One region of the Pseudoduganella sp. UC29_71 genome, then DNA from elsewhere that is predicted to be linked to it. Evidence: predicted binding sites of a transcription regulator. Region 1 holds the regulator's gene; the other holds the start of a gene.
What was found. The regulator NrdR, encoded in region 1, represses ribonucleotide reductase genes. The targets are predictions, from matches to a motif close to CACNANATNTNGTG.
Positions count from the first base shown of each region.

Region 1 (7,174 bases):
GGCGTCCAGCAAGACGGCGGCCTCCCATTGCGGAGCCGATACCTGCGGCGCGCCGGTGTCGTCCACGCTCAGCGCGGACCGCGTGAACTGCCCGCTCCAGCTGCCAGGCCGGGCGCTGCCTTGGAACACTGCCGTACCCGACGGCGTGGCCGCCAGCACCGCTGCGGCGCGCAAGGATTCCGGACGCGGCGCACAGCCGGCGCCCAGCGGCTCGGTCGCCAGCTCCACCAGAGGCGGCTCGGCGCCCCCCGCACTGGCGGCACTCGCGGCATTGGCGGCAATGGCGGCAATGCAGGCTGCCGCAGCGATCAGCAGCGCGGCACAGCGCCTGCCCCGCCACCTTCGGGCACACGCCGCCTTCACGGTGCACCTCCCCCATCGGCCTGGCGGTAGCTCCCCTGCAGCACAACCTCGGTGGATTCGCGCGCGCCGAAACCGATGGCGGTCACACGGTAGAAGTAGTGCGTGCTGCCCGCATCCGCGCCCGGCGGATGATATGGAACGCGCTCGATGATGTAGCGCGGCCGCTTGAACGGCAGAAATCCCTGGCCGGTTTCCATTGCAGCGCCAGTGAAACGGCCGAACGGAACCGACGGCGAAGCCGCGCCATCGTCGCCGATATCGACCATCTCCCATGCCGGCGCATCGGCGCCCGCGTATGCGCACAGGCCGAGCGCGGGATTGTCGGCGCCCACACCGCAGCCGGGGATAAATCCCAGGCCATTGCCTGCCGCGAGCAGCCCGGTACGCGCCGGCGCACTGGCGGCGCTGCCATTGATCTCCTTTTCAGCGTCGGCCAGCGCATCCTCGGCCGCCTGCAAGGCCACGTAGCGGTCGCGCTCCGCGCGCGCAGCCTTCTCTCCCAGCATGGCCATGCGCGCGGCGGACGCGCCCAACAGCAGCACCGCGATCAGCATCAGCAACGTCACCAGCAAGGCAATGCCCTGCTCCCCAAGCACGGTACTGCCCACCTGCCTGAAGACGGCCATCACGCACCTCCCGCATTGCGCAGCGCGATCGATGTTTCGAACACGCGCCGCACGCGCCTGCGCTGGCCCTCAGGCAACAGGCGCTCGCTGATGCGCACGCCCTGGTCGTTGCCGGCTGCGCTGGCCGCGTAAGCCGCGCCAAGCAAATCGTATTGGGCCGGTTCCCCATCCGGGCGCGAGTGGGCTTCGCCATGCAGCAGCAGGCCCACCTCCACGGTGACGACGCGCTTCCACCACGTTTTGCGGTTCAGGTCTTGCGCCCGCATGGCAGCGGTCGCGCCCTCCAGCACCAAGTCCCCATCCAGCGTGTTGACCGCGCCGGCATTCAGGTAGCGGTTGGGGATGCCGTCGGCAGGCGTGTCCGTGTCGATGCCGTACAGGACCTGGAAGGAATCGACGCCGCGTACAACGGCGTCCGCGCCCCAGCCGTGAGCGCTCTTGTACTTGCAGCGCAGTTCGGGCTCTCCGTCGCCGCCCACGGCAACATAGAAGATGCTCCAGCCGCGCTGCGCCTCGCTGCCGGCGGCGGCGACGCCGAAGCCGGCGCAGTTCAGCACGGAGCCGTCCGCATCCGGCGCGCCGGAGCCCGCATAGCGCAGGGCGAGCACGTCGCTGCCGTTAACCGCACCGGCGAGCGGCTCGTCTATGCCGTTGGCGGTGCGGCTGACGCTGGCCGCGTCCAGGCCGCCGATATTGGCGCTGGTTTCGGGCACCGTGGCTGGCGGCACGCCGGAGGCGTCCCAATTCACGAACGCGGCCTGCCGCACCGCCTGGGTGATGATAGCCAGGGCATAGCGGCCGCTGTCATTCAAGCGCGCGCTTTCGGCGTGGTGAACATAATTGGCGCTGGCGTTCACCACCAGCGCGCTCGCCGCCAGCGTCACCAGCATGCCCACCAGCAGCGCAACAAACATTTCGACCAGTCCCAGTCCTCGCACAGTGTGCCGGCAGCGGAGCGCAGGCCTGCGGCGGCGGGCGCAGCGGCTCATGGCGCAATTCCCGCCATCGCCAGCGCCACGCCGGGCGCATGGCCGCCTTCGGTGTCCCTGGCGGGCGTGCCGTCGGGATTCTTGCCGCGCCAGCCTATCTTGATGACGACCGGCGCGCCAGGCCCACCCACACACGACCAGCGTAGCCGGCCGCCGGCCCACATGCCCGCGTCGCGGCAGACGCGAACCCGGCCGCCCGGCAATTGCGCAGCCACTTGCCGTTTCAAGTCGTAGATATCGGCGTCCGCCATGGCCGCGCTGTCGCAGGCGGACGCCCAGCATGGACGGGCCGGCGCAGCCGGCACCGGTTCGGCGTGGGCATCGTAGTCCAGTGCAAGGTAAGCCGTGCCGATTTGAGCGGGATTGGCGCGCATGCGGTCGGCCAGGGCGGAGGCCATTTGCGCGGCGTTGCTCAGCAATTGCGACTCGTAGCGCACCCGCATGGCCACAAGTTGCATGGCGCTGGCACCCAGCACGCCGATGGCCAGCACCACCACGGCCACCTGCACTTCGATCAGTGCGAAACCATGCACCCGCCGTTGCGACGCCATTCGCCACCTCCGCTCAAGCCGACTGGGGGACAACCTGTCTGCAAGTTAGCAGCGCGCGCAAAGATCGGCTTGATGCAGATCAAAGCAGAGTTACCTCTGCCTGGGTTTTCGCCAGACGATTGCCGGGTGTCATTGCAGAAGGGAATGAAATATGGCTGACCGAAATGGCCCAAGCTTGCGCTAGATCGAAGAGCCTGCCGCTCTCCGGACTAGACTGATGCAATGCCAGCCCCCTTCCCGCCACCGCCAAACGACAACTACGACGCTCCCTGGAAGAGCGCGCTGGCGCTGTATTTTTCAGATTTCATGGCCTTCTATTTTCCGGATGTGCATGAGGCGATCGACTGGAACCAGGCGCCGGAATTTCTGGATACCGAACTTCAGCAACTGGCGCGGGATGGCGCGCTCGGCAAGCGGCTGGCGGACCAGCTGGTTCGCGTGTACACGCTGGACGGACAGGAACGCTGGGTGCTGTTGCACATCGAGGTGCAGGCCAGCCGCGACCACGAGCTGGCCGAACGCATCTTTGTCTATCAATACCGGATCTATGACCACTACCGTCGCGAAGTTGCCAGCCTGGTGGTGCTGGCTGACCCGGAGCGGGTGTGGCGGCCCGCGTCGTTCAGCTATGAGGTCTTCGGGTGCGGATTGCTGCTCACATTTCGTACCGCCAAGCTGCAAGACCACGCGGACCACATTGATGCGCTGCTGGCGGACGACAACCCCTTTGCCCTGCTCACAGCGGCGCATCTGCTCACGCAGCAGACCCACCACCAGCCAATGCTGCGCCTGGCTGCCAAGTGGAAGCTGACACGATTGCTGCTGGAGCGAGACTGGGAGCGGCAACGTATCGTAAACTTATTCCATGTCATAGACTGGATCATGCGCCTGCCGAAGGAACTGGAAGACCAGTTCTGGCAGGACACCGTTGAACACCAGGGGAGGCCAACCATGGAAAACTATATTCCGCGCGGAGCCAGAATCGAAATGCAGCGCGAGCTTGCTCAGGCCAAGGAAAAGGCCATGCACGATGGGCGCTTGGAAGGGATGCAACTCGGACGGAAGGAAGGAATACAGCAAGGCATGCGCCAGGGCATGCAGCAAGGCATGCAGCAAGGCATGCAGCAAGGCATGCAGCAAGGCATGCAACAGGGCATACAGCAAGGCATGCAACAGGGCATACAACAGGGCATACAGCAAGGCATGCAACAAGGTATGCAACAAGGCCAGGCTAGCCTGCTCACGCTACAGCTGACTCAGCGCTTCGGCCCGCTACCAGGCGACGTCGCGGTGGCGCTCGCCGGCGCCGGGCCGGCGCAGTTGCAGGAGTGGGCCAAAGCCGTCATCGACGCGGGCAGCCTGGACGAGATTTTCCCTCGCCACTGAGCCGGCATCAGGTCTTGGGCGCTTGCCCGACTTCTTCGATGGCGTCCTGGAACTCGGCCAGGTCCTCGAAATTCTTGTAGACGGACGCGAAGCGGATGTAGGCCACCTTGTCCAGCCGCTTCAGTTCCTGCATCACCAGCTCGCCGATGTAGTGCGAGTCAACCTCGCGCTTGCCGCTGGTGAGCAGCTTTTCTTCGATCGCCTGCACCGCCAGGTCCACCGATGCCGCCGCGACCGGGCGCTTGCGCAAGGCCAGCGTCAGCGAGCCGCGCAATTTGGCCGCAGCGTATTCCGTGCGGCTGCCGTTCTTCTTGACCACGAACGGCATCACCAGCTCGATCCGCTCATAGGTCGTAAAGCGCTTGTCGCACTTGCCGCAGCGGCGCCGGCGGCGGATTGCGTCCCCCTCCTCCGACACGCGGGTGTCGAGGACGTGGATTTCTTCATGCTGACAGAACGGACATTTCATCTGGCGCTGCGCTTTCGAATGTTAAAAGAGCGCCGGACCGACACGGCCACGGCGCCCCTGATGTTACCAAGACAAGGTTTACGCGTAAACCGGATGCGCGTCAGCCAGCACCTTCACCGCCGCTTTCACGCGCTCGATGGTGGCCGCGTCATGCGGGTTGTCCAGCACGTCAGCGATCAGGTTGCCCACTTGCTCGGCTTCTGCTTCCTTGAAACCGCGGGTGGTCATGGCTGGCGAGCCCAGGCGAATGCCCGACGTCACGAACGGCTTTTGCGGGTCGTTCGGGATGCCGTTCTTGTTGCAAGTGATGTGCGCCTGGCCCAGGATGGCTTCGGCTTCCTTGCCGGTCAGGTTCTTGGCGCGCAGGTCCACCAGGAACACGTGCGACTCGGTGCCGCCCGACACGATGCGCAGGCCGCGCTTGATCAGCGTCTTGGCCAGCACGTCGGCGTTCTTCACCACTTGCTGCTGGTATTCCTTGAACGCCGGCTGCAGCGCTTCCTGGAAGGCCACGGCCTTGCCGGCGATGACGTGCATCAGCGGGCCGCCCTGGATGCCAGGGAAGATAGCCGAGTTGATGATCTTCTCGTGCTCGGCCTTCATCAGGATGATGCCGCCGCGCGGGCCGCGCAGCGACTTGTGCGTGGTCGAGGTGACGAAGTCGGCGTGCGGCACTGGGTTCGGATACAGGCCGGCGGCGATCAGGCCGGCGTAGTGGGCCATGTCCACCATGAAGTAGGCGCCGACGGCCTTGGCCACGGCGGCAAAGCGCTCGAAGTCGATCTTCTTGGAGAACGCGGACGCGCCGGCGATGATCAGCTTGGGCTTGTGTTCCTTGGCCAGCGCTTCCATCGCGTCGTAGTCGATGTCCTCTTCGGCGGTCAGGCCGTAGGACACCACGTTGAACCACTTGCCCGACATGTTCAGCGCCATGCCGTGGGTCAGGTGGCCGCCTTCTGCCAGCGACATGCCCATGATGGTGTCGCCCGGTTTCAGCACGGCGAAGAACACGCCCTGGTTGGCTTGCGAGCCCGAGTTCGGCTGCACGTTGGCCGCTTCCGCGCCGAACAGCTTCTTCACGCGGTCGATGGCCAGTTGCTCCACCACGTCCACGTATTCGCAGCCGCCGTAGTAGCGCTTGCCCGGATAGCCTTCGGCGTACTTGTTGGTCAGCTGGGAACCTTGCGCTTCCATCACGGCCGGCGAGGTGTAGTTTTCCGAAGCGATCAGCTCGATGTGGTCGTGCTGGCGGGTGTTTTCCTTCTGGATCGCGGCGAACAGGTCTGGATCGACGGAGGACAGGGTGTGATCTTTTGCAAACATGAAAAAACTCCAAGTGAGAGAGTAAATCTGGCAGGTGGATCGAATGAGGAACGCCAATAAGCGAGGAGCAGCCTCTTCGTGCTTTCCATCGGTGGCTGCCCAGGCGAACGGCTGTTGATTTGAAATCTCACGTTCCCCGGTGGATGCCCACCTTTCGCCGATAGATCGCGCAAGCGCAGACCCGGCTTTTCGCCAGTCACGTGAGACGTAATGGAAGCCAGATTGTACTATCAACTCAGGCAATTACGCTACACTTGCGACAACTTCCACCATGCCATCACCTTGCAAGGAACCATTATGATCGTCTTCATCACCGGCGCCAGCGCCGGCTTCGGCGCCGCCATGGCCCGCGCCTTCACCGCCAACGGCCACCAGGCCATCATCGCCGCGCGCCGCATCGAGCGCCTGGAAGCGCTGGCCGCCGAACTGGGCGACAAGGTATTGCCGCTGCAACTGGACGTCACCGACAAGGCCGCCATCCGCGCCACGCTGGACGCCCTGCCCGCCGAATGGCGCCAGATCGACGTGCTGGTCAACAACGCCGGCCTGGCGCTGGGCGTGAAGCCGGCCCACGAAGCCTCGCTGGACGACTGGGAAACCATGATCGACACCAACTGCAAGGGCCTGGTCACGATGACGCACGCCATCCTGCCCGCCATGGTGGCGCGCGGGCAGCGGCACCATCATCAACATCGGCTCCACCGCCGGCGCCTACCCGTATCCGGGCGGCAACGTGTACGGCGCCACCAAGGCCTTCGTCGAACAGTTCACGCTGAACCTGCGCGCCGACCTGGTGGGCACCGGCGTGCGCGCCACCAACCTGGCGCCCGGCCTGTGCGGCGGCACCGAATTCTCCAACGTGCGCCTGAAGGGCGACGACGCGGCCGCCGCCAAGGTCTACGAAGGCACGGTGCCGCTGTCGCCGCAGGACATCGCCAACACCGCCTTCTGGATCGCCACCCTGCCGCCGCACATGAACGTGAACCAGATCGAACTGATGCCGACTTGTCAGGGTTTCTCCCCATTCACGATCAAACGGGGCTAAAATTAGCGTTTTCGCCGGAAAAAACGTAAGCGAGTGTTACAAGAGGGCCAAACTCGCTTGCGAAATCGCGTAGAATGTTGCCCAATCTCATTAGTAGTCAGAACAACATGCCTTCAGAGTTTACCTGGAATGTCCGTGTCTATTACGAAGACACCGATGCCGGTGGCATTGTCTATTACGCAAATTATCTCAAATTCTTCGAACGCGCGCGGACCGAATGGCTGCGCGCGATCGGCGTCGACCAGCACGCCCTGCTGCAGCAGCACGACGCCATGTTCGTCGTCAAGAACGTCGCTGCCGAGTATCATGCGCCAGCCAAACTGGACGATGTACTAAAATTAACCTTAAGTATCGAAAAACTGGGCCGCGCTTCCCTGCAGTTCGTGCAGCAGGCGTGGAACGGCGAGCAACTGCTGAACACG
Region 1 covers NZ_CP170549.1:1,092,894-1,100,067, reverse strand. Annotated here, with positions in the region: gene ACFJI2_RS04880 (pilus assembly protein) at 1-228, opposite strand, end outside; gene ACFJI2_RS04875 (PilX N-terminal domain-containing pilus assembly protein) at 360-989, opposite strand; gene ACFJI2_RS04870 (PilW family protein) at 989-1,903, opposite strand; gene pilV (type IV pilus modification protein PilV) at 1,975-2,529, opposite strand; gene ACFJI2_RS04860 (DUF4351 domain-containing protein) at 2,752-3,915, shown strand; gene nrdR (transcriptional regulator NrdR) at 3,923-4,384, opposite strand; gene glyA (serine hydroxymethyltransferase) at 4,463-5,707, opposite strand; ZMP/ZTP riboswitch at 5,798-5,917, opposite strand; partial or broken gene ACFJI2_RS04845 (SDR family NAD(P)-dependent oxidoreductase) at 6,005-6,752, shown strand; gene ybgC (tol-pal system-associated acyl-CoA thioesterase) at 6,860-7,174, shown strand, end outside.

Region 2 (7,174 bases), 2.9 Mb from region 1:
CATCATGTGCAGGCAGTCCTGGAAGCCCATCACGCCCAGGCCCACCGGACGGTGGCGCATGTTGGCGTTGCGGGCCTTGTCCACCGCGTAGTAGTTGATGTCGATCACGTTGTCGAGCATGCGCATCGCGGTGCGGATGGTCTTTTGCAGCTTCACGTGGTCCAGCTTGCCCTCTTTCATGTGGGCCGGCAGGTTCACCGAACCCAGGTTGCAGACGGCGATTTCGTCCGGACCGGTGTTCAGGGTGATCTCGGTGCACAGGTTGGACGAGTGCACCACGCCCACGTGCGACTGCGGCGAGCGGATGTTGCACGGGTCCTTGAAGGTGATCCATGGGTGGCCGGTTTCGAACAGCATGGACAGCATCTTGCGCCACAGGTCCAGCGCGGCGATTTTCTTGAACACGCGGATTTCGCCGGCAGCGGCCTTGGCTTCGTAGCCGGTGTAGGCCAGTTCGAAGGCCTTGCCGACCTTGTCGTGCAGGTCCGGCGTTTCGGACGGCGAGAACAGGGTCCAGTCGCCTTTTTCCATCACGCGCTTCATGAACAGGTCGGGAATCCAGTTCGCGGTGTTCATGTCGTGGGTGCGGCGGCGGTCGTCGCCGGTGTTCTTGCGCAGGTCGAGGAATTCCTCGATGTCCATGTGCCAGGTTTCCAGGTAGGCGCATACCGCGCCCTTGCGCTTGCCGCCCTGGTTGACCGCCACGGCGGTGTCGTTGACCACTTTCAGGAACGGCACCACGCCCTGCGATTTGCCGTTGGTGCCCTTGATGTGGGCGCCCAGCGCGCGCACCGGGGTCCAGTCGTTGCCCAGGCCGCCGGCGAACTTGGCCAGCAGCGCGTTCTCCTTAATGGCGTCGTAGATGCCTTCCAGGTCGTCCGACACGGTGGTCAGGTAGCACGACGACAGCTGCGAGCGCAGCGTGCCGGAGTTGAACAGGGTCGGGGTGGACGACATGAAGTCGAAGGTCGACAGCAGGTTGTAGAACTCGATGGCGCGCGCTTCGCGGTTGTCTTCGCGCAGCGCCAGGCCCATGGCCACGCGCATGTAGAAGGCCTGCGGCATTTCGATGCGCACGTCGCGCACGTGCAGGAAGTAGCGGTCGTACAGGGTCTGCAGGCCGATGTAGCCGAACTGCAGGTCGCGGTCGGCCACCAGGGCCTTGGCCAGCTTGGCCAGGTCGAACTTGGCCAGCTCGGCGTCCAGCAGCTCGTTCTCGATACCCTTGGCGATGTATTGCGGGAAGTAGGTGATGTACTCGGCGGCGGCTTTCGCTTGCGCCACTTCGTGGCCGAACACTTCCTTGCGGATGGTGTGCAGCAGGATGCGGGCCGTCACTTGCGAGTAGGCCGGGTCTTTTTCCATCAGCGCGCGGGCGGCCAGGATGGCGGACTTGTGCAGTTCTTCGACCGGCACGCCGTCGTACAGGTTCTTCACGGTCTCGGCCAGGATGGCGTCCGAGTCGACGTGCTTTTCCAGGCCGGAGCAGGCCGCGCCGATCAGGTCGCGCACTTCCTGCATCACCAGCGGACGGCGCACGCCGTTCTCGGTCACGCTCAGTTCCGGCTCGGCAGCGGCAGCGGCGCCCTGCGACTCTTTTTTGGCGCGGCGCTCTTCCATGTGCTTGGCGCGGTACAGCACGTAGGCGCGCGCCACGTCGTGCTGGCCCGAGCGCATCAGCGCCAGTTCCACCTGGTCCTGCACGTCTTCGATATGGAAAGTGCCGCCGGACGGCTGGCGGCGCACCAGGGCCGACACCACGCTGTTGGTCAACTCTTCGACGATCTCACGCACACTGGCGGACGCGGCGCTCTGGCCGCCGTGCACGGCCAGGAAAGCCTTGGTCATGGCGACATTGATCTTGGACGGTTCGAACGCGACCACCGCGCCATTGCGGCGGATGATGCGGAAATCGCCCAGGGCGCTGGCAGCCGTGGCCAGGCCGCTGACTGCGCCCGCCGATGCCGGCGCTTGTGGCGCCGGGGTGTTCGTGATGTCTTGAGTAGATTGCATTTAAGCTCCCGAAATAGCAGTGTGTTGCCAGCGTGTTTTTGATAATAAAGTTCGTCAATTGCCCAAAAGCACGTTTGAGCAATTGCCAAGATTTAGTACTACATCTAGTGAACCGGGCAAATATAGCCACTAATTGTAGTTAGCCTGCCTGGGCAAGACAAGGGGAAATTGGCGCAAAAAGGGCAATTTTTCTATTGACATTTTAAGACGCCCTAACGCTCGGGCCGGAGCGGGATAGCAAGCACTAACGCGTCGTTCTGGGCTGCCTTTTCCTTGAGCAGCCGGTCCAGCAGGTCCCAGTCGAAACAGGGGCCGGGGTCGGTCTTGCGGCCGGGCGCGATATGCTCGTGGCCGGTGACAAAGCGTAAAGGGTAGCGCTTTTGCAACGCCGCCGCCAGTGCCGCCAGCACCTCATATTGCACTGGCGAAAACGCAACATTGTCCGTTCCTTCAAGTTCCACGCCGACCGAAAAATCGTTGCAGTTGGCACGTCCCTGGAAGGACGATAGGCCGGCATGCCAGGCCCTGTCGTTGCAAGAAACATATTGCACCACCCGGCCGTCGCGCCGCACGAAAAAGTGCGCCGACACCTCCAGCCCGCGCAGGTCCGCAAACGACGGGTCAGCATTATAGTCTACCCGGCCGGTGAACAGGTCGGACACGTGCGGCCCGCCGAACCGGCCAGCGGGCAGGCTGATGTTGTGCACCACCAGCAGCTCGACGGCCATGCCGTCCGGGCGCGCGTTGAAGAAGGGCGAGGCGTAGCGCGCCGCCGCGCCGCGCGGTTCGCTGCCGTTGCCGTTGCCGTCGCTGCCGTCGGCCCCGCCCGCTGCTGCCTCGGACTCGCCCGCCGCTGCGGCCAGCCAGCCGTCCGCGCCGATCGCATAACGCGGCGCGCTCACGCCTCCGGCTCCTGGATATTCAGCTTCTGCATCTGGTAGCGCAGCTGGCGGAAGCTGATGCCCAGCAGGCTGGCGGCCTGCGTGCGGTTGTACTGCGTCTGCGCCAGCGCGCGCGTGATGATGTCGCGCTCGACCTGGGCCAGGTAGTCGGGCAGGTTGCTCGGCAGCGCGTCCAGCGGCGGCAGCGGCAACGCGGGGCGCGCTGCCGCGCCGGCGCCATCCGCTGCAGGGGCTGCAGAGGCTGCGGGGGCTGTGGGGGCGGCGGCTGCGGCTGCGGGGGCGGCGGCTGCGGCGGCGGCTGCGGGGGCTGCGGGGGCGGCGGCTGCGGCGGCGGCTGCGGGGGCTGCGGGAGCGCCAGCCGGCTGGGCGCCAGCCGGGTGCAGGCCAGCCGGGTGCAAGCCAGCCGCGTGGCCGCCAGTTGTGGAGGCGCCGGCGGACGGCGCCGCGCGCTCCGCGCCCGGCAGCGGCATGAAGCCCTGCGGCACGGCGGACGGGGCACGGACGGGCACCCCCTGTGCCGACCCGGCGGGGGCAGCGCCCGCGCCGGCGCGCAGCTCGGCCGGAGGGGGGACGTAGCCGGGCGGCATGTCGGCCGCGCGGTTGCCCTTGAGCGCCAGGTCGCGCACCTCAATCACGCCGTCGTTGGCGAAGGCCAGCGCGCGCTCCAGGATATTTTCCAGTTCGCGCACATTGCCCGGAAATGGGTAGCCGCGCAGCGCCTCCAGCACGCCCGGCCCCAGCACCACCTTCTGCTCGAAAGTGCCCAGGCGCGCCAGGATGGCGTCGGTCAGCACGCCCAGGTCATCGGCGCGCTCGCGCAGCGGCGGCAGGCTCAGCTCGATCACGTTCAGGCGGTAAAACAAGTCCTGCCGGAACGCGCCCTGCTCCACCAGCTGCTCCAGGTTCTTGTGCGTGGCGCTGATGATGCGCACGTCCACCGCCTCCTCGGCCGTGGCGCCGATCTTGCGCACGCGCCGCTCCTGGATGGCGCGCAGCAGCTTGACCTGCATGGCCAGCGGCAGGTCCGCCACCTCGTCCAGCATCAGCGTGCCGCCGTTGGCGGCCTGGAAAAAGCCGTCGCGCTCGTCGGCCGCGCCGGTGAACGCGCCCTTGCGGTAGCCGAAGAACTCGGCCTCCATCAGCGCCTCGGGAATCGCGCCGCAATTGACGGCGATGAAGGGCTTGCCGGCGCGCGAGCTTTGCGCGTGGATCTCGCGCGCGGCCAGTTCCTTGCCGCTGCCCGATTCGCCATTGATGGCGATCGGCGCCATCGAACGCGCCAGGCGCGCGATCTGTGCCCGCAGCGCCTGCATCACGGCCGACTCGCCTTTCAGGCGGCTGGCCTCGCGCGGCGCCGCACCCGGCGTCTCGGCCGGCGGCGCGTTCAGCCGCAGCGCCGACTGCACCATCACCCGCAGCTGGTCCAGCGCCACCGGCTTGCTGATGTAGTCGAAAGCGCCGGCCTTGAGCGCCACCACCGCGTTGTCCGCGCTGCCGTACGCCGTCACCACCGCGATCGGCGTGTTGCGGAACGTGGCCGACACCTCGCGCACCAGTTCCAGTCCCAGCCCGTCCGGCAGGCGCATGTCGGTCAGCACCAGCGCGTACGGTCCCGGCCCGGCTGCGCCGCCATTGCCGCCATTGCCGCCATTGCCCCCGTTGCCGCCCGCGTCGGCCGGCCCCTGCGCCTGTGCCAGGTAGGCGCGCGCCTGCGCCAGGTTCTCGGCGCTGTCCACGTCCAGCCCCATCTTGAGCAGGGTAATTTCCAGCAACTCGCGCAGGTCGGCTTCATCGTCGACGATCAGCACGCGCGGGGAACTGCGGGGAGCACTCATGGGTGTCCTTCTATATAGTAGGTGGTTCAGGCGCCCGGCCTGGCAAACGTGATGACGAAGCGGCCGCTCGAACTGCGGCTGCCGTCGGCCTGCACGCCGGGGTCGAAACGGTATTCATAGTCCAGCATGGCCTCGTTATTCAAGCACAATTCGCGCGCCAGATACAGGCCCAGTCCGGTGCCCTTGCTGGAGGTGGTGTAAAACGGCTCGAACAGGTGGGCGCGCACCTCGGGCGAGATGCCGGGGCCGTCGTCCTGCACGTGCAGCTCCAGCCCCGCGCCGCGTCCGCGCCCGCCCACCACGAACAGGCGGATGCTGCCCTGCCCGCCGCTGGCGTAGCGCACCGCGTTGTTGAGCAGGTTGAGCACCACCTCGCGCAGGTGCAGGCCGTCGAAGCGCACCATGGCCGCCGCGCCGCCGCCGCCCGCGTCCACCCGCACGATGCCCGGCGCCAGCGCGTGCGTATCCTGGAATTCGGCCGCCAGCTCGGCCAGGAAGCCGGCCAGCGCCAGCGGCTCGCTGTGCGGCTGCACCTTGCGCGACAGCTGCAAAATGTCCTCCACCATGCGGTTCACGCGCGCCACATTGTCGCCCACGATCTTGAGCAGCCGCGCGTGCACCGGCCCGTCCAGGTCCTCGCTCAGCAGCGAAGTGGCGTGGCCGATGGCCGACAGCGGGTTGCGCACCTCGTGCGCGATGCTGGCCGTGAGCCGCCCCATGGACGCCAGCTTCAGGTCCTGCGCCTGGTTCTCGATGGCCGTCACGTCCTGCAGGAAGATCACGCTGCGTTCCACCTCCAGGCCCTCGGTTTCCACCGCCGCGAAGCGCACTTTCAGGTGCGCGGCCAGGTCGCGCCGCGCGCTCCAGGCCGCCGTCACCTCCTGCAAGGCCGGATCGGTATAGGGCTTGATGGTCAGGAAGGCCGTGGCCTGGGCCGGGTCGGCGCGCCAGTCGTGGTAGGCGCGCGCCAGCGGCGCCAGCGCCGGCGCCGCGTCCAGCCGGAACTGCGCGTCGCCGGCCAGGCCCAGCATCTGCTGCGCGGCCGGATTGCCCGCGTACACCTGGCCGTCCGCGCCCAGCACCACGATGCCGTCGCTCATGTGCGACATCACCAGCCGGTTCACCGCCTGCTGCACGCCGATCTCCACGCCGCGCCGCGCGGCCAGCTCTTCCTGCCCGATCAGCTTGGCCGCCATGCGGTTGACCACCCACACGGCCGCCAGGAAGGCCGCGCCGAACAGGCCGGACGGCAGCAAGGTGCTGTCGGCGTCGTGCACCACCATCTGCCACAGGCTGGCGCCGAGCATGAACAGCGCCACCAGCGAAGCGGAGAACAGCGCCAGCACCAGCGGCGCCAGGATGGCCAGCCCGGCCAGCGGGAACAGGTACAGGATGGCCAGGCCGCTGCGCGCGCCGCCGGCGCCCAGGTACAGCAGCGAAATGAGGGCCAGGTCGCAGGCGATCTGCAGCAGCAGCTGGGCCAGGAAGCGGCGCCGCACCTTGCTGGTGAGCACGGCGAAGCCCAGCGCCAGCAGCAGATAGGCGCCGCACACCTGGGCGTACAGCAAGGAGCCGGCGCCGCGCAGGCCGCGCGTGTCCACGCTCAGATAGGCCAGCAGCACCAGCGCGATCACCACGCGGGTGGCGTTCAGGGTTTGCAGCGAGCGCCAGAAGGTGTCGCGCGAAGCTGCCGTCAGCGCTTGCAGGCGCGGAGTCACATCAGGACGCCGGCAAGTCGGCGTGCGCCTGGCTGCAGAAATCGCGGCCGCCGCGCTGCACCGCTTCGGAGGCGGGGAAGAACACCCCGCAATGGGCGCAGCTGAGCATGGTCTCCGCCTCGGCCACGGCGCGTGCGCGCGCCTGCGCCTGCGGCGACGCGGCCTGGCGCGCCCGCTCCTGGGCCAGCGCCTCCGCCTCGGCCGCCGCGCGCGCGGCCGCCATGCGTTCGGCCTCGCGGCGCGGGTCGGCCTGCATCTGCTGGGCGCGCGCGGCCGCGCGCAGCTTGCTGCGGATTGCCGCCACCACCAGGAAAATCAGCGCCAGCCAGAACAAAATACGTGTCATGCCATTCCTCGATGCAAAACCACTTCCAGTACAAAACGGCTGCCGACATAGGCCAGCAGCAAGGTGGCGAAGCCCGCCAGGGTGAAACTGAGCGCCGTCTTGCCGCGCCAGCCGCGGAAGTGGCGCCCGGCCAGCAGCGCCGCAAACAGCAGCCAGGACAGCAAGGTGAACACGGACTTGTGGTCCCACTTGAGCGCCTTGCCGAATAATTCTTCCGAAAACACGATGCCCGACAGCACGGTCAGGCTGAGCAGCACGAAGCCGAAGGCGATCAGCCGGAACAGCAGCTTTTCCATGGTCAGCAGCGCCGGCAGCTGGTCCAGCGCGGCCGACAGGAAGCCGCTGCGCTCGCCGCGCGTG
Region 2 covers NZ_CP170549.1:5,101,413-5,108,586, forward strand. Annotated here, with positions in the region: gene ACFJI2_RS22615 (ribonucleoside-diphosphate reductase subunit alpha) at 1-2,013, opposite strand, end outside; gene ampD (1,6-anhydro-N-acetylmuramyl-L-alanine amidase AmpD) at 2,226-2,915, opposite strand; gene ACFJI2_RS22625 (sigma 54-interacting transcriptional regulator) at 2,912-4,750, opposite strand; gene ACFJI2_RS22630 (sensor histidine kinase) at 4,777-6,468, opposite strand; gene ACFJI2_RS22635 (PP0621 family protein) at 6,470-6,814, opposite strand; gene ACFJI2_RS22640 (cytochrome c biogenesis protein CcsA) at 6,811-7,174, opposite strand, start outside.
Region 2: the regulator NrdR is predicted to act here: its motif matches at 2,110-2,123, upstream of ACFJI2_RS22615 (ribonucleoside-diphosphate reductase subunit alpha).